4 regions of the Virgibacillus halodenitrificans genome follow, and region 4 is predicted to be linked to each of the others. Evidence: riboswitches for the same ligand, from Rfam matches in the RefSeq annotation. Region 4 holds a riboswitch; each other region holds the start of a gene.
The links. A riboswitch is a leader RNA that binds a small molecule or an ion and turns the genes downstream of it on or off. The one in region 4 is predicted to bind thiamine pyrophosphate.

Region 1 (4,526 bases), 1.9 Mb from region 4:
TTTCACTCCAGCATTCGTGAATATTTGGGCATCTGGCTTCTTCACAGACAGTATTTAATTTTTTGTCCCTCATGAGCTTTTTTAGCCCAGTGTAGCTTTTATTTGTATTAATTTTCGTTTTTAACCATTCGGGTTTGCGTATGTATTCCTGTTGTTTTGCCATTTCTTCAGCTCCTAACCACTTTTTTATTTATGTCTTGATATTTCCTTTCTGCCAATTCGTAGACTTCATCCCATTCCTGGGAGGAAAGGACAACAGGGTTTAAATTAATATTCAATCCTTTTTTAAAACCAGCAATAAACGCTGTTTTTACTTCATTATATGTATATTGCTTCTTCGTTAATTCATTTATCGTGCTCGCCTTTTTAGAAAATTGCTTTCTTTTACGTTCACGTATCTCCTCATTTGGAAATACAAACAAGTCAAAAAGCATATGGTCGTTGATTTCCAAAGGAATGGAGCCATGCTGTAAGAGGACACCTTGTTTTCTTGTTTGAGCATTGCCGGATATTTTCTTTCCATTCACGACTAGTTCATAGTACGCCGTTTTTTCAAAGCAGACAGCTGTTCTATCCTTAGTGGCCGTTTTGTCCGGTACGGCATAATCCGCTTGTATTCCCAATTCTTGATAACCTGCAAGAACACCTTTTGATAATACATAGTAAGCGTCACGAACTGATTTGGGTATGGCAGGATGGTTTTCCGTAACTACTACACTGTAGGTTAGCTCATTATCATGCAAGACTGCGCTTCCACCAGTTAATCTCCGCACTAATTGACATTGGTGCTTTTTTATAGCTTGTAAATGAATGGATCTCTCTACTTTTTGGAAATGACCTAATGAAAGACTTGGTGTTGACCAGCCATAAAAGCGTATGGTGGGGGGGATTTCACCTTTACTATGCCAGTTTAGAAGGGCTTCATCCAAGGCCATATTAATAGCAGCATCATTACAACCTGAATCTAACAGGTTCCATTCTTCGCTCATTCTGGTACCTCCTTTTAAAAGGGAATTTTGAGTTCTAAATAATTTCTGGTATTAATCCTGCTTGTGTGGTAATTTTTCAAAATAAAAAGACTGCATTTAAGAGAAAATGCAGTCGGTTATAAATTAGCGTTCCATCCAATTTACAAAGGTGACCTCATTCCCCACGCTAGGATTATCTAGTTCGAGTTCAAAGGGTTAAAACAAATCTGTTTCTCTCAGCCGCTTATGCAGCACCCCTAGTGTCTTACGCCATGTAGTAGTTGTGTTTTATCTATGTAGTTTTTCTAGATATATCTTAACATTCTTAACTTTAAAGTAAAGGTTTTTGGTTAGTTTAATTTAAAATAGTAATTATTTCCTACACACTTCTATAAGCTTAAAAACGGGGGGAGGGGGAAATATATCAAAAGAGGTGATTATGATGTTAGGGAGCCTTTTTACAGAGCCATACATCCGGCTCATACTGGGAATTTTACTTCTTCTAATTATCCTTTATATTGTAAAGAGATTTAAAGGTGATAAACAAAGAAGACCTGATTCATTAGAAATAATAAAGGAAAAGTTAGCTAAGGGCGAAATAACGCAGGAGGAGTATGAGGAAGCGCGTAAACGTCGAGGTAAATAATAAGGCACCTATGCATAGAATGCACAGGTGCCTTTTCGAAATTTGCGGCGAGAGAACCATGTGTTCACATTCACATGTATTTCTTTGTTCCTCGTCTTATGCAAATCAGCTCATCGCAGATTAAGTATACCACCGTTTTTATACAACGTCACTATTTTTTATACAAAAGGGGAGGGGTTAACTGTTTACTTCATATTTCACACTGTTTTGAATTAAACCTTTTATCTCCTCTAGTTGCCCTTTATGAAACAGATCAACAATCTTACTACCAACAATTACTCCGTCACAGTAAGAGCTTAATTCCCTTGCTTGCACCTCATTAGATACTCCGAATCCAGCCAGTACGGGTACAGCACTTTTTTGCTTCAGCATACGTAAATAATCTTTTACTTCCTGTTCATGTGTAGCTCGGGCCCCAGTAGTTCCGGTTACAGATACTGCATAAAGGAAACCTTCTGACCGTTTTGCTAATTCTAATACACGTTCTTTCGTACTGGTCATTGCTGCAAGACGAATAAATGCTATGGAGTTTTTGTATAGTAGTTTATCTATTATTGCTTCCTCTTCTAATGGTAAATCAGGTATGATCACGCCATCCACTCCTGCTTGTTTGCAATCGGAAGCAAATTTTTCTATCCCATAAACAAAAATAGGGTTTAAATAGGTCATTAATATAATTGGAACAGACCGCCTTTCACTGCTTTCTTTCAATACATTCAACACAGAGCCTAGGGAAGTACCGTTATTTAATGCTCGCAAGCCAGCATCCTGAATAGTAGGGCCATCAGCAACAGGATCAGAAAATGGAATGCCAAGTTCAATTGCAGCAGCTCCACATTGATGTAAATAATCGATACGTTCTTCTAAAATGTCTAACCCGCCATCTCCCGCCATAATATAGGGGATAAATAGCTTTTCTCCTGCTTCTTGTTTTTTCAAAAATGATTGCTGAATTAAATCTTTTCCCATATTATTTACCCTCCAATGCCGATTTTACTTGTTCCACGTCTTTATCCCCACGCCCTGATAGGCAAACGACAATACTCTCATCTGCGCTCATTTTTGGAGCAATTTTCATCGCATATGCTATCGCATGCGCGCTCTCCAATGCAGGGATTATTCCCTCTGTCTTTGATAAAAATTGAAAGGCATCTAATGCTTCTTTATCTGTTATAGAATCATAGATGACCCTTTTTGTTTCATGCAAATGACTATGCTCAGGCCCAACGCCAGGGTAGTCTAAACCAGCAGATATAGAAAAAGCCTCTTCGATTTGTCCGTGTGCATCTTGAAGTAAATGAGTCATTGTTCCGTGGAGAATTCCTACTGATCCACTCGTCAACGTAGCGGCATGTTTGGATGTTTCTAATCCTTGACCACCGGCTTCTACACCATACATAGTTACTGACTCTTCTTGGATAAAAGGATAAAACATACCCATCGCATTACTGCCGCCACCAACACAAGCGATTACTGCATTCGGAAGTTTTCCTGTTTTTTGCTTGAATTGCTCTTTTGTTTCGTTTCCAATAACGGATTGAAAGTCCCGAACAATTTTTGGGAAAGGGTGTGGCCCTACGACGGAGCCTAAAATATAATGTGTGTCATCTACATTGCTGACCCAATAGCGAAGAGCCTCATTTACTGCATCTTTCAATGTGCCGCTACCGTGGGAAACACTTCGCACTTCAGCACCTAATAATTCCATGCGGAACACATTTAATCGTTGTCTTCTAATATCTTCTTCGCCCATAAATACTACACATTCTAAGTCAAGGAGGGCGCATACGGTAGCTGTTGCGACACCGTGCTGTCCAGCACCGGTTTCCGCTACTACTTTTTTCTTTCCCATGCGTTTTGTTAAAAGTGCTTGGCCGACTGTATTGTTGATTTTATGTGCTCCTGTATGGTTCAAATCCTCCCGCTTAAGGTAAATTTGGGCACCTTTTAATTTTTTCGTGAGATTTTCTGCAAGGTATAGAGGAGTTTCTCTTCCAACGTATTCTGCCAAATACTTATTTAACTCCTCTATAAACTCAGGATCCTGAATTGCTTCCTCATATAATTTCTCCAGTTCGATTAAAGCAGGCATTAATAATTCGGGAACAAACTTGCCCCCAAATTCTCCATATTTCCCAGTAGCATCAGGCATCGTATATATTGCCATCGATATCATCCTTTCCTTGTTTATTTTTGCATAGATGGATAAACTCTTTTATCTTCTTATTGTCCTTTTTCCCATTTGTTTCAACACCACTTGATACGTCTGCCCCGGCAGGATTAACCTGTTTTACGGCATGATTTATATTCTTGGAAGAAAGGCCTCCAGCTAGAATCAGCTTCCTGTGATCCAAGGAAAGACTGTGGAGAAGCTTCCAATCAAAGGTTTCTCCACTGCCAGCTTTGGGACTATCAACTAAATAATAATCACATGGATAATTCGTTATGTGCGTTCTCCTACTGTCTTTTGCTGAAAAAGCTTTAATAATTTTATAAGGGAGTTGCTCAGCGATACTTGGAGACTCATCTCCATGAAGCTGGATATAGTCCAGGTTTACAGCCTCAGCAATAGAAGTTATATCTTCTGGCGCTTCGTTTACAAATACGCCAACTTTATGAACAGTTTGCGGTATGAAAGCTGAAATCCTTTTAGCTTTTTCGACAGTGACTTCCCTGCTGCTTGGAGCGAAAACAAATCCGATGAAATCAGCGCCCGCATTTACGGCAGCTTGTGCCGCTTCTACCGTAGTAATCCCACATATTTTAACGAGCATTTTCTTCTGCCCCTGTTTGTTTTGGTACCTGTAATTGGTTAAAGGTATCCGGTAAATGCTTCGAACGCATGAGTGTTTCACCAACCAGGATAGCCTCTGCTCCGGCTTCACTTACAAAGAGGGCATCCTGTTTTGTTT
Region 2 (4,526 bases), 520 kb from region 4:
GTCATAAAGAACAGCATCCGCGCTTCCATTTTCAACAGCCATATATGCTTGATCCAGTTGTTCAAATTGACTTGCTTCTGCGCCTTTTATGTTATCAGCAATATATGCAGCACTTGTTGAACCCAACCTTGTTGCAATTGTCTTTCCTTCTAAATCTTCAATACCCTTTATGTCCTCATTTTCTTCCCGCACCCCAATACTCAGTCCGGATTGGTAATACGGTTCACTATAATCAATCTTTTTAGCACGTTCATCTGTAATACTAATTCCCGCGATTGCGATATCAAATTGTCCTGTTTGCAAGCCAGGAATGATACCATCAAAATTTGTTGTTTCCATATTAATTTTAAATCCTGCCTCATCAGCAATTGCATTGATCAGATCAATGTCAAAGCCAACATATTCTCCATCCTCTTTAAACTCAAAAGGAACGAAGGAAGTATCACTTACTACGGTATATTCCTCTTTTAATTCTGATTTCCCCTCTCCATCTGCTTTTTCTTCAGCTCCGCAAGCTGCAAGCACCAATATCAAAAGTGCTGTGAGCAGAAATGTAGAGATTAATCTCCAGTTCTTATTAATCATTATTTAGTTGCCCCCTCTTTTCTGGTTAATCTGCACTAATACCATTTTAGTTTATCAAATATTGATTTTTTAGAAAAATTCGGTTTATTAGCAATAAACGTGAATACTGGTCTTTTACAAGGCCTTGACCCATTAATATGTTGAAATTCTTTTATATAGTACGTTTTACTTCCGAATACTGAAAATTTATACAATTATTTAATAATAAAATTCATATATGATGAATATAGTCAAAAGCTTAAAGTTTATAAAACAAAAGAAGACCTATCCTTTTTGAGAATAGGCCTTCTAGATCGATATTTAATTTCCTCGTTTAGAACATTTCAGAAACTGTTTTAGCATTCAAGAATTGCGGAAGATAATCTGGTCCACCTGCTTTTCCATTTGTTCCTGACATTTTGAATCCGCCGAATGGCTGATATCCAACGATAGCTGCAGTACAACCACGATTGAAATATAAATTTCCAACCTGAAATTCATAGCGAGCGCGATCCAGATGTTTACGATTATTGGATATAACTGCGCCTGTTAAGGCATACTCGGTATTATTAGCAATCTCAAGCATTTCATCAAAGTCTTTGGCTTTGGCGAATGCGACCACTGGACCAAATATTTCCTCTTGCATAATTCTGGCTGTTGGATCAACATCTTTAAAAATGGTTGGATAAATGTAATATCCTTCGGAGTCATCCGTCTCGCCACCATATGCAAGCTCGCCCTCGCTTTTACCAATATCAATGTAGTTTTTTATCTTATCAAACTGTTTTTGATTGATTACTGCACTCATAAATACGTCTTTTTCAGCAGCATTTCCTACTGTAATCTCTTTTGTTTTTTCGATTGCCATTTCGAGCACTTTATCATAAACAGCCTCATGAATAACAGCTCTTGAACAAGCAGAACATTTTTGGCCTTGAAAGCCGAAAGCAGATTGTACGATAGAATCTGCAGCAAGTTCAAGGTCAGCATTCTCATCGACAATAATTGTGTCCTTACCGCCCATTTCAGCTACAACACGCTTCAGAAAATCTTGGCCTTCTTGAACTTTAGAAGCCCGTTCTATAATTCGTGTCCCTGTTGCCCGGGATCCCGTGAAATTAATGAATCTCGTTTTTGGATGATCCACAAGATAATCCCCAATATCAGAAGGATCACCTGGCACAAAATTTACTGCTCCATCCGGCACGCCGGCTTCAACTAATGCCTCAATTAGCTTATATGCAATCACAGGTGTATTTTCTGAAGGCTTTAATAGCACCGTGTTTCCAGCCACTAATGGGCCAACTGTCGTTCCACATACAATAGCAAAAGCAAAGTTCCATGGCGGAATAGCTACACCTGGACCAAGTGGTTGATAGAAATAGCTGTTATTTTCATTTGGTCTATCTTCCATTGGCTTTCCTTTCGCTAATTCAATCATTTCTCTGGCATAGTATTCAAGAAAGTCGATGCCTTCTGCCACATCTGCATCTGCTTGTCCCCAAGGCTTACCTGCGTCATATACAAGAGTGGCAGCAAATTCAAACTTTCTTTTTCTTACAATGGCTGCGGTGCGGAACATTACCTCGGCTCGAGCCTCTGCACTCCAATTACCCCAATCTTTAAATGCTTCTTCTGCTGCTTCCATTGCTTGCTCGACATGTTTTTTCGTAGCCATAGAAGCTTTTCCAATTACCTGATCCTTCTTAGCAGGATTGACGGAAGTAATTTTATCGTCCGTATACACTTTTTCGCCCTTAATAACAAGAGGTATTTCTTTACCTAATTGTTCTTCAACGCTTTTTAACGCTTGGCGAAAATCCTTTCGATTTGTTTCTTCATTAAAATTAGTAAAAGGTTCATGTTTAAATGGTAAAACCATCTTTTACCTCCTCTAGTTAAATAAAATATGTCATTTGCTGTTCATGCTCAACTTTATTAACAGCAAGCACAACAAATAATCATTATAGTAAACGGTTCCCATCAAAAGTTTATCTAAAACGTTTTCATGTAATTTTAAAATTACATAACTATTCCGATAAGTAAGTTGACTTTAATTTTTTATATGATATGCTACATTTGTATTAACTATTATTTCTGCTAGGGGAGCCTATGATGGCTGAGAATGAAGACCCTTGGAACCTGAACTGGTTAACACCAGCGGAGGGAAGTGGAAAAATGCTTATTCTTGCAATCAATTTATTTTTTGAGTTGAAGATATTGTCTTAAAGCACTCTTGAATTAATTGACGCTTGCTTAAGTTCATCCGTTCCCTCCTCAATCAGCCAGAAATTAAAAAGAGGAGGATTTTTTATGCAATTTACCGACACATTACGGGAAGCAACTGAGAAAAGCTGGGAGCAAAGCTTAAATCATCCATTTGTAAAAGGAATTGTGGATGGTGACTTACCGCTGGAAACTTTTAAATACTACATTCTTCAAGATATCTATTACTTGAAGCATTTTGGAAAAGTGCATGCTATGGCTGCAGCTCAGGCTGAGGATTTTCATGTAACCGCAATGCTTGCTGAAAAAGCTAAAAGTACGGCACAAGCTGAGCTAACTGTTCATAAAGCGCATGCAGAAATCCTTAATATTAATGAAAAAGATACTGAAAATTTTAAACCTGCTCCTACAGCTTATGGATATACTGCACACTTATATCGAGCAGCTCTTTCAGGCAGCCTTGGACAAACCGTTGCCGCACTCTTACCTTGTTATTGGTTATATGCGGATATTGGCAAAACCTATAAAGACGCCAAACCAAAAGAGAAAATATATCAGAATTGGATTAATACGTATGCCGACGATTGGTTTCACACCTCTACTCAAGAGCAAATCGATCTACTAAATTCTATAGCCGAAAAATCCAGCGAGAGTGAAAAAGAGAAGATGAAAGAACAATTTGTTATTGCTAAGGAGTACGAATTGGCTTTCTGGGAAATGGCCTATACAAAGGAACAATGGTTTTCTGACAGACAATGGCATGCAACTGTTTCCCATAATAATTAATAAACGTAGTTAGTTCTCCATATAAAATTATTCAATATAATAAAGCGATCTATCGTTAAGATAGATCGCTTTATTGGGTATATACTTTTCTTGTTTAGTCAGTATTAATTTTTCTTTTTCTTCGTTATTTCTAATTGCTTTGCTTCATCAGATAAGGATTTAAATAAACTGACGATCATTAAGGCCATAATAACCGAAAATGGTAAAGCTGCGATAATCATCATATTTTGAAGTGCTTGTAATCCTCCAGAATATAAAAGAACGAGCGAAGCAGCTGATAGTAATACACCCCACACAATTTTAATCTGATTACTCGGCGAATGAGAACCATTTGTTGTCATCATCCCAAGCACAAATGTACCAGAGTCTGCAGACGTAATGAAGAAAGTAGCTACCAACAGCATTGCAATAATAGAAGCAATTAAGCCTGCTGGGTAATGTTCAAACATACCGAACAAAACCTCTTCTGTTGCAAGTGATGAAATCTTTGCTAAACCTGAATTTTCAACCTTGATGGCAGCACCACCAAATGCAGCAAACCAGAAAAAGCTCACAATTGAAGGAACGAACAATACATTTAATATAAATTCACGTATCGATCTTCCTCTTGAAACTCTGGCAATAAACACTCCAACAAATGGAGACCAAGAGATCCACCATGTCCAGTAAAAAATAGTCCAATCATTAATCCACTGATGAATATCCGTATCAAGTGGAGCAATTCGAAAACTCATTTTCGGTAATGATTGAAGATACGTACCTATTGTATCCGTAAATAAATTTAGAATGAAAATGGTTGGGCCAAATATAAAAATAAGTAGAAGCAAAATCGTAGCAAGCCCCATATTGGCATTACTTAAATATTTTATCCCTTTTCCAAGACCTGACCAAGCAGAGATCATAAACAGAACGGTTACGATAGCTATAATTATAAATTGAACGCCAATATT
Region 3 (4,526 bases), 1.9 Mb from region 4:
AAGGTTCACTAAGAATATTGACCAATTTGGCGAGGGGTTGGCAGAATTCATGTGTGCTGCCATGGAAGTGTTTGCTGATCGAAATAAATGAACGTATGGGATGAAGGGGGGTAAATCTCTTTCATCCCATATTTCTATAGATTAATAGTCAGTGAGCAAATGTCTTGTCACTTATAAACTTTTTACGGTTTTTTTAATATCCTTTGCAGATGTAATGACAGAAATAACAGCCACACCGTCTGCGCCAGCTTTTATAACTTTATTAGCGTTTTCTGTATTTATTCCCCCAATACCAACGATAGGGAGTTCAGGGAAGTCTTGTCTTAATGATGCTATCCAATCGGTTCCAACCGCTTTTTTTGCATCATCTTTTGTTGTAGTAGCAAAAATGGGTCCAGCTCCAATATAGTCTACAAGATGAAGCGGGCTTGCGTTTACCTCTGCAGAATTAGATACAGATAAACCAAGAATGAAATCAGGATAACGCAAACGAATTTCCTCGACATCTAAATCATCCTGCCCAACATGAATGCCGTCTGCTTGAAGCGATTCTGCCAACTCTATATCATCATTAACGAAAAAAGGAATTTGATTTTCTTTACATATATTTCTAAGTTCTTTTCCAAGTTCAAGCTTAGCTTCACCAGATAAGGAACCGAGACCTTTTTCTCGAAATTGAAATGCCGTGATTCCTCCAGCAATAGCTTCTTTCAAAATTTCACCAGGAGGCATGGAGCAATTTTGACTTCCCATTATAAAGTATTTACGCAGAATTTTATGGATAGAAGTCATTACCTTTCCCTCCTTAATTCTTCTATATCATAGCCGAGCGCATCAATGAAATGTGGTAAAAAAGTGCCCGGGCCCTTTACTTCTTTTTTTGAGTAAGCATATTCAGCAGCAAGACCATAGAATGATACGGCAGTTAAAGCTTGTACTTCTGGTCGCTCTTCTGTAGTAAGACAAGTTGTTACTATAGAACCGAGAAGGCATCCAGCCCCGGTGACTTTTGTTAGAATAGAATGTCCTGTTTTGTTATATAGTAACTCCTCACCATTACAGACGATATCTGTTTCACCTGTGATGATAGCAGTCGTATTGAAGGTGTTCGCAACCTTTAATGCAACCTCTTCAGCGTTACCACTACCTATAGATTCCACTCCCTTTCTATCCCAAGGGATATTTACGAGATAGGCAAGCTCTCCGGCATTTCCCTTAATTGCTGTTACATGAACTACTTTTAGTATTTGTTTTACAATGGAAGATCTAAAAGAACTCGCTCCAACACCTACTGGGTCAAGAACCACAGGTGATCCTTTTTTGTTTGCAGCTCTTCCTGCTTCGATCATTGCAGTGACCTCTTCTTGTTTTATTGTGCCTATATTGAGAAGCACTCCATCTGCAACTGAAGCAATTGTACCAGCATCTTCTGGTGCCTTAGCCATAATTGGTGAACCACCAAATGAGAGCAAACCATTTGCTGTAAAGTTAATAACCACGTTATTTGTTAAATGATGAATTAGTGGTTTCTTTTCCCGAACCTCATTAATAATAGAGAGTTTCATTCTATCTTCCTTTCTCATGTTTAAAGTAATTATAAAAAGTTGGATATAAAAGCTTCCTAAAGTTATAAATTATGCCCTCACTTTAGCGCTAAGTCTGCTAACTATGCTTTATGTGGGCTTCTTCTCGTATAGCCCAATGCTTTGTAGGTCCACTACCAGAACCTAGGGATAAAGAGTGTTTAATTGCTGCAGTAACAAACTCTTTTGATTTTCTTACTGCTTCTATTAAAGAATCTCCTTCGCTTAAATATGCCGTAATCGCCGCAGAATACGTACAACCGGTACCATGTGTATTTTTTGTATTAATACGTTCTGCCGTAAACGTGTGGAATTTGTTGCCGTCATAGAGAAAATCAATTGCTTCCCCTTTCATGTGGCCACCTTTTATCAAGGCTGCGCCAGCACCAAGCTCCTTCACAATATATTCCCCAGCTTGTTTCATGTCCTCAGTAGAGGTTATTTTTTTTCCGGTAATAAACTCAGTCTCTGGTATGTTAGGTGTAACGACTGCAGTTAGTGGTAATAAATGTTCTTTAAGAAATATACGTGCTTCTTGATTTATAAGTGCATCTCCACTAGTTGCTACCATCACCGGGTCCATTACATAGGGTACGTTCAAGTGTGAGACCTTCTTTTCTATGACTTGCATCATGTCTATATTTGCAATCATTCCCGTTTTAAAAGCATGAACGGGCATATCCGATAACACAGAATCCAATTGCTGTTCAATCATGCTGAGAGGTAAATGATGAATGTCCTGTACGCCTGTCGTATTCTGGGCTACGATTGAAGTAAGTACTGACATGCCATATATTTGCAGTTCCTGAAATGTTTTCAGATCAGCTTGGATGCCAGCTCCACCTGAAGGATCTGTGCCTGCGATTGTAAGTGCACATGCTACTTTACTCATAAAATATCACCATCTTTTCTAAATTTTTAAGGACTGGTTCTTATAATCGTTTTGTAAATAATTACGCATAATGGAAGCACAGATGATTTAATAAAGGGCATTCTGTACGTGTAACTGTAATTATTAAAAATGATAGTCTTCAAGTTGGCCCCATACATTTTTAAAAGGAAAATTTAATAAGAGTTAGATCGCAGCAAAATATGTATGCTTATACCTGAAGCACATGTCTTTGCTTCACACGGATGACGATAAACCATCCTATAAGGGCACCCGTGACACTACTTACAAGAAATGGTGGCATAAAAAAGAATGCTCCGACCGAAGTTCCTAGCAATACTTTTGAGAAAGGAACGGCAAATAAAGAGCCGATAATCCCAGTACCAATTGCTTCTCCCACTGCGGCCCATGCTTTTTTTCCAAATTTACGATAAAGATATCCGGCTAAAAAGGCGCCGATCATTCCCCCAGGAAAAGCGAGCAATGTACCAAGTCCAAGCATATTTCGTAGAAGCCCAATCATAAATGCAATACCAACAGCTGGACCGGGGCCAAGTAATACGGCTGCCATCACATTAACCGCGTGCTGTACAGGATAGGCCTTTGCCACACCGGCAGGAAACCAGAGTAGTTGAGAACCTATTGTACCAATGGCTACAAATACGGCCATGGTAGTTAATGTACGAGTTTTATTCATTTATACAACCTCCCTTCTTTAATGGTAAAAAGGATATAAAAAAGCCAGACCCATAAGATGGACCTGGCTTCGGAAGATTGGACTATAGATAAATTATCCACTACTTCCCTCCGCTGGTATTAACCAGATCAGGTCCATAAGGGTCGGAACTTTCCTCTCAGCCCAGTCGGGCACCCCTAGTAGTACAAGTTTTATTAAATTGTTTGACAATTCATAGTATAACAGGATATTTATATTTTGTCATTCCATCCGTGATATTCTATGGTTTGAAAATAACTTTAATACTATTATCTTCTTTTCTATCAAAAATATCATATGCTTTTTCAGCATCATCCAGTTTCATTTTGTGTGTGATGATGTCTGTTGGATCGAACTTGTTATTTTCAATCATTTCATATAGTTTTGGCATAAGATGAATGACAGGTGCTTGTCCCATTTTCAAGGAGACATTGCGTGTGAAGAAGTCACCCAATGGAAAATTATTTCCGTCCGTAGCATATACACCAGTCAATTGAACTGTACCAAACTTACGTACAGCCTGGGAAGCAGTGATAATTGGACTGATGGTACCAAACTGATTGTCCATTTCCGATCCAAATTCCGTTTCTGGTGGGACTGTACCATCCATGCCAACACAATCGATAACGACTTCAGCTCCACCTTTCGTTTCTTCATGGAGGAGCTTGCCGATTTCTTTATGATTTTTAAAATTGTATGTTTCGACACTATTTGTTTTTTCTGCATGCTTAAGTCGGTAATCTACTTGATCGACAGCAATTACTCTTTTTGCCCCTTTTAGCCAAGCAAATTTCTGCGCCATTAAACCAATTGGTCCTGCGCCGAGGATAACTGCTGTATCTCCTTTTTTCAAGCCACTATGCTCTACACTCCAATAAGCGGTTGGTAGGACGTCAGATAAAAACATTACCTGCTCATCGTCTAGCTCACTGGAATCAGGTACCTTAAATGAGGTGAAATCAGCATAGGGTACTCTTAGATATTCTGCTTGTCCTCCTGGGAAATTCCCATTTGGTTCGGCAAAACCGAAAAGGCCGCCAACTTCACCATGAGGGTTAGAGTTATCACATTGGCTTTCCATTTGGTTTTTACAGAAAAAGCATTCGCCGCAACCTATATTAAAAGGGATGACTACTCGGTCTCCTTTTTTGAGGTTACTAACTTGGGAGCCTACTTCCTCTACAATACCCATTGGCTCATGTCCAACTACATAATCATTTTCCGGGACAATTCCACCATGATATAGGTGAAGATCTGAACCACAAATACCACTTGCAGTAATTCGTACAATCATATCCGTTGGTTCTTGAACGTCTGGAGCTTTCACATCCTTTGCTAT
Region 4 (4,526 bases):
GATAACTCCCCCTTTACCCCCACCAAAGGGAACTTCATGGAGAGCATTTTTTAATGTCATTAATGTACTAAGGTTAATGACTTCGTTTTCATTTACAGATTCATGAAAACGAATCCCACCCTTATAGGGCCCCAACGTATTATTATGTTGCACTCTAAAGGATGGGATCCGAACAATTTCTCCGTTCTCTAAAGGAATGCGGAGAAAAGACTTATGAACATGGTTTGGGGTTGATAGAATTGATACCAATGACCTAAAGGCCTTTTCTCTCGTCTTATCAGTCAATTCTGGCAAAAAGCTGGTATCATCAAATAAAGCATCAAGAGATTCCTTCACAATTGCACTCGTAGCACTTTCCATCACTTCTTCCTCCTATCTGAATATGTTGCCTTTTAGTCTAACAAAAGAGGAAGTCGGAAAGCAATTTAAAGCAAAAATATAGCTATTACTGTTGACGTCAACAATCCAATAATAACGGGTAAAAAGTTTTTTCTAACTAATTCCATGACAGAAATTCCACAAAAACCTGCAATGGCAATCAACGACGACCAGGCTACAATTGTGCCCCCACCAGTCCAAACAGAGCCCATTTGTCCAATAGCTGCAAGAGTTCCAGCATCAATAGACGTATTCTGCAAAGATGCGGCTAATGCTCCTGTTAAAGGCAAACCAGAAAAACCAGAGCCATCCAATCCGGTAACAATACCAATAATTAGTATACTTATACCTGCTAAAAAGGCATTCTGTGGTAGGAATTCTTGGGTGGATTGCACTAAATCAAACAAATAAGCCGGGGCATTCTTTTCTAGTCCAAGGATCTTTCCAGAGAAGTCGGAACTACCCAAAAAGAAAAAACCTGCAATAGGAATTACTGGTCCCATTGCTTTAAAAGCAAATACAAAACCATCTGTAATATGTGTGCTAATATAATCCAATGCATGTTGCTTACCAAATGCCACAGTTGCAAGTAACAAAAGAATTACTGCTACTCCGCCAACAAATGCGGCCCCATCTCCACCTTCAAATCCACTCATTCTTCCCGATGATAATTTTTCATAAACCATGTAAATTACCACACCCAACAGGGCTAAAGGTACAATAACCGCAAATAGCTTACTCCACTTCGTCAAACTCTTCACATGAGCCGTTTTGTTTGTTTCCTTTGGTGCCTGCATATGTTCTAAATCAGCTTCATTTAGCGGGTCTCCTTTTCTTCTAATTTCCTTTCGAATAAATAAATATGCGAGACCAATGGCCACAAAACCGGTAATAAGAGAAAGTAACAAAGCTTTATCAGCTACCATATCGATATTAATTCCAGCTGCTTTTGCCGATAAACTTGGTGCTACTTGAACAATATAGTCCGAAGACAGAGCCATGCCTTGCCCTGCAATAGCTATTGCCATCGCGGCGGCCATTACCGGTAACCCCGCTCTTACTGCAGCGGGTACGAGCAATGCGCAGATGAGTGGAACAGCAGGGGTAGGCCAGAAAAATAATGATATGACATAGGTTACACCCACTAAAACAAAGTAGGATACATGGCCATTAATCATCATCTTCTGTATTGGTTGAATCATTCGTTGGTCTGCCCCTAAATCTCTTAATGAATTTAACAAAGCAAGCATAAAGGTGATTATCAAGAATATACTAAACAGTTCTTGAGCAGCTACAAGATTGGCTTGAAATATTGCAATAAATCCAGATATGATACTCCCTTTAGCTACCCACGCAACAATAAATGTTCCTAAAAGTGTCGGTAAAACCACTCCCTTTCTAAAAATCATGGTAACGATTATTAGAAGAGTAAATAAACCATATAACCAATGGGACATTGTCAGTTCCATAAACCTCTCTCCTTCGTGTAATGGTTATATAGCCTATGCAAAAGGAAAGTAGATCGCGACAATAACATAAAGGGTTTATATTTGCGAGAAGCGGGAATACATTTTCTAACATCAGAAGGAGGCAATTTAAATAATGAAACCATATGTAAAGGAATTTACTAATGATGAGAAGTTAAAAACAGCGGTATCTATTCTACAAGACAAGGGAATTGATAAAAAGGATGTATATCTCCTATCTCACGACGATGATCGAACAAAACGTTTAGCTAGTAGCACAGACGCTAACACAATTGGTATAAAAGAAATGGACCTGGGAGATGCAGTTGGGAACCTATTCAACAAAAAAGGTGACGAGTTACGAACGAAGCTACAAGAAATTGGGTTCTCTGAAGCGGAAGCTGAGAACTACGAAGAAGATATGGATGAAGGAAAAGTATTACTAATTGTGACAAACAATGAAAATGTAGCAAGCTATCTTGACTAATAAGTAAGGCAACCGAATCCCGGTTGCCTTATTTACTTTAATTAGAATTATTTAGTTCAGCTGCACACTCCGGGCAAAATAATTTACCCTGCACTTGTTCACCATTAAAAAAACCATTTTCGCAATATACTTCTTTTTCACATTGAAAACACTTTCCTATTAATTCTTTCAAGTACACACCTCCCATTTAGTTATGGTATAGATATATTACTATGCTTGCCAAGTTGAGACGAACAATAAAAAGGTAATCATAAAAGATTACCTTTTTTGGATAATACGTATCTAGTATTTAAGCTGCTTTTAATAAGGTCCTTGGTTGAGTGTGAAACAAGAAAAATACAAGTATTGTACAAATAATGAAGGATGGGAACATGTAAGATCCGTTATAAACTAATGAATAAAGCCATACTGGTTGCCCTTCAATTGCTGATTCAAAAAATACAACACCGGCAGTATAGTGGGCAAGAAATCGTAAAACAGATCCTAACAGTACACCAAGTGTAATATAACTAAGGTAAGAGCTTGTGTTATTATGTTTTACTGCTTGCTGAATTTTAGGAGCAAAAATTCCTGCAAAGCCAAGAACTGTAAAAGCAATTGCATAGTCAATAAAACCTTGCAAAGGATGTAAAATATAAGCCGTACCTGTAGCAACTTGTAAGGCGCCCCATAAGAAACCTGAAAGCAACCCTCCTTTTACTCCCCATCGGAAAGCCACAATAAAGACAGGAATCATTGCAAACGATATGGAACCTCCTTGTGCCCAAATTTTAAAAGATAACGGCAGTATATCCAATAGTAATGCTAGCGCTGTGAAAACAGCTACCTCAATTAAAAATAAAGTACGATTTGAACGCATACATCTTGATCTCCCCTCTTTACATATTTAGACAACAAAAAAAGCAATGCCAAAGGGGAAGACTTCCTGATGGGGAAACCAGTCATAAACATTACTTTTCCATCAAAAAAGCCACCATCCCTACACTAGTATTAACTAACAGGTTCAAAGGGTAAGAACAATTATTTGTTCACTCTCAGCCAAACGGCTCCCCCTGAAGGCTTTGTTCTTAATTCTGTTATCAATTTAATTATATCTTAATTCTTAAACTAGTACAACTAATCTAATTAAGAAACATGATTAAAATTTAGTAACTGTGGTAATAGAGAAGTATGTAAATAGTTTTAGAAACTGGTGGAGTACTAGTTGGTGAGGATGTTAAGATAAATTTTGAAATTGAAGCTCATAGCAAACTTAATGATCAAATTAGAAACAATTCAAACTCTAAAATTAAAGCTATGCTATTGTTGCATAGCTTTTAACTTGGGTTTGAAAATCTTCTAACAAAGGAATAGGTAAATAGAACTCATGCTAGAGGAGGATATAACTTGGGACTAAATGTTGCTCAAAAATTAATAAAGGAACATCTTATTTCAGGAACAATGGAACCAGGTGAAGAAATCGGGTTAAAAATTGACCAGACATTGACGCAAGATGCTACGGGTACAATGGTAATGCTTGAACTTGAAGCAATGGGATTAGACTACGCAAAGACTGAAGCTTCTGCCCAATACGTAGATCATAATTTGATCCAGGAAGATAGCAAAAATCCGGATGATCATCTATTTTTGGAAAGCGCAGCAAAGCGATTTGGATTATACTATAGTCGCCCTGGGAACGGTGTAAGCCATCCCGTTCACATGCAACGTTTGGCTAAACCTGGTAAAACTTTATTAGGGTCTGACAGTCATACCTGCGCCAATGGCTGCATGGGAATGCTTGCTATGGGTGCTGGAGGAATAGATGTTGCAATGGCGATAGCTGGAGAACCAATATACATTACGATGCCAGAAATTTTTGGAGTCAAATTATCAGGTGAACTACCGGATTGGGTTAGCGCTAAGGATATTATTCTTGAGTTATTACGCCGCTATGATGTTAAAGGCGGTGTCGGGAAAATAATTGAATACTATGGACCAGGTGTTAAAAACCTTTCCGCAATGGATCGCCATGTTATTGCTAATATGGGTGCAGAACTTGGAGCTACAACTAGCGTTTTCCCTTCAGATGAAGAAGTGAGAGGCTTCTTAAAAAAACAACAGCGTGAAGAGGATTGGAGAGAATTAAAAGCAGACAATGATGCGACATATGATTTGGAAGATGAAATCAATCTATCTGACTTAGTTCCTTTAATTGC

Region 1: it holds a riboswitch for thiamine pyrophosphate, as region 4 does, so the genes downstream of both, BME96_RS01745 (lipoate--protein ligase family protein) here and thiT (energy-coupled thiamine transporter ThiT) in region 4, are expected to answer to the same signal.
Region 2: it holds a riboswitch for thiamine pyrophosphate, as region 4 does, so the genes downstream of both, tenA (thiaminase II) here and thiT (energy-coupled thiamine transporter ThiT) in region 4, are expected to answer to the same signal.
Region 3: it holds a riboswitch for thiamine pyrophosphate, as region 4 does, so the genes downstream of both, thiW (energy coupling factor transporter S component ThiW) here and thiT (energy-coupled thiamine transporter ThiT) in region 4, are expected to answer to the same signal.

Annotation. Positions count from the first base shown of each region.
Region 1 covers NZ_CP017962.1:320,915-325,440, forward strand. The annotation lists gene lipA (lipoyl synthase) at 1-163, opposite strand, end outside; gene BME96_RS01745 (lipoate--protein ligase family protein) at 168-989, opposite strand; TPP riboswitch at 1,130-1,237, opposite strand; gene BME96_RS01750 (SHOCT domain-containing protein) at 1,408-1,614, shown strand; gene trpA (tryptophan synthase subunit alpha) at 1,792-2,583, opposite strand; gene trpB (tryptophan synthase subunit beta) at 2,585-3,781, opposite strand; gene BME96_RS01765 (phosphoribosylanthranilate isomerase) at 3,759-4,388, opposite strand; gene trpC (indole-3-glycerol phosphate synthase TrpC) at 4,378-4,526, opposite strand, start outside.
Region 2 covers NZ_CP017962.1:2,795,258-2,799,783, forward strand. The annotation lists gene BME96_RS14385 (transporter substrate-binding domain-containing protein) at 1-585, opposite strand, end outside; gene pruA (L-glutamate gamma-semialdehyde dehydrogenase) at 899-2,446, opposite strand; TPP riboswitch at 2,657-2,750, shown strand; gene tenA (thiaminase II) at 2,878-3,576, shown strand; gene BME96_RS14400 (glycine betaine uptake BCCT transporter) at 3,681-4,526, opposite strand, start outside.
Region 3 covers NZ_CP017962.1:297,371-301,896, forward strand. The annotation lists gene BME96_RS01595 (MerR family transcriptional regulator) at 1-91, shown strand, start outside; gene thiE (thiamine phosphate synthase) at 172-792, opposite strand; gene thiM (hydroxyethylthiazole kinase) at 792-1,565, opposite strand; gene thiD (bifunctional hydroxymethylpyrimidine kinase/phosphomethylpyrimidine kinase) at 1,663-2,475, opposite strand; gene thiW (energy coupling factor transporter S component ThiW) at 2,684-3,169, opposite strand; TPP riboswitch at 3,258-3,357, opposite strand; gene BME96_RS01620 (zinc-dependent alcohol dehydrogenase) at 3,429-4,526, opposite strand, start outside.
Region 4 covers NZ_CP017962.1:2,271,978-2,276,503, forward strand. The annotation lists gene BME96_RS11865 (Glu/Leu/Phe/Val family dehydrogenase) at 1-360, opposite strand, end outside; gene BME96_RS11870 (hypothetical protein) at 426-1,847, opposite strand; gene BME96_RS11875 (YflT domain-containing protein) at 1,981-2,331, shown strand; gene BME96_RS20055 (hypothetical protein) at 2,369-2,503, opposite strand; gene thiT (energy-coupled thiamine transporter ThiT) at 2,621-3,190, opposite strand; TPP riboswitch at 3,291-3,394, opposite strand; gene BME96_RS11885 (aconitate hydratase) at 3,718-4,526, shown strand, end outside.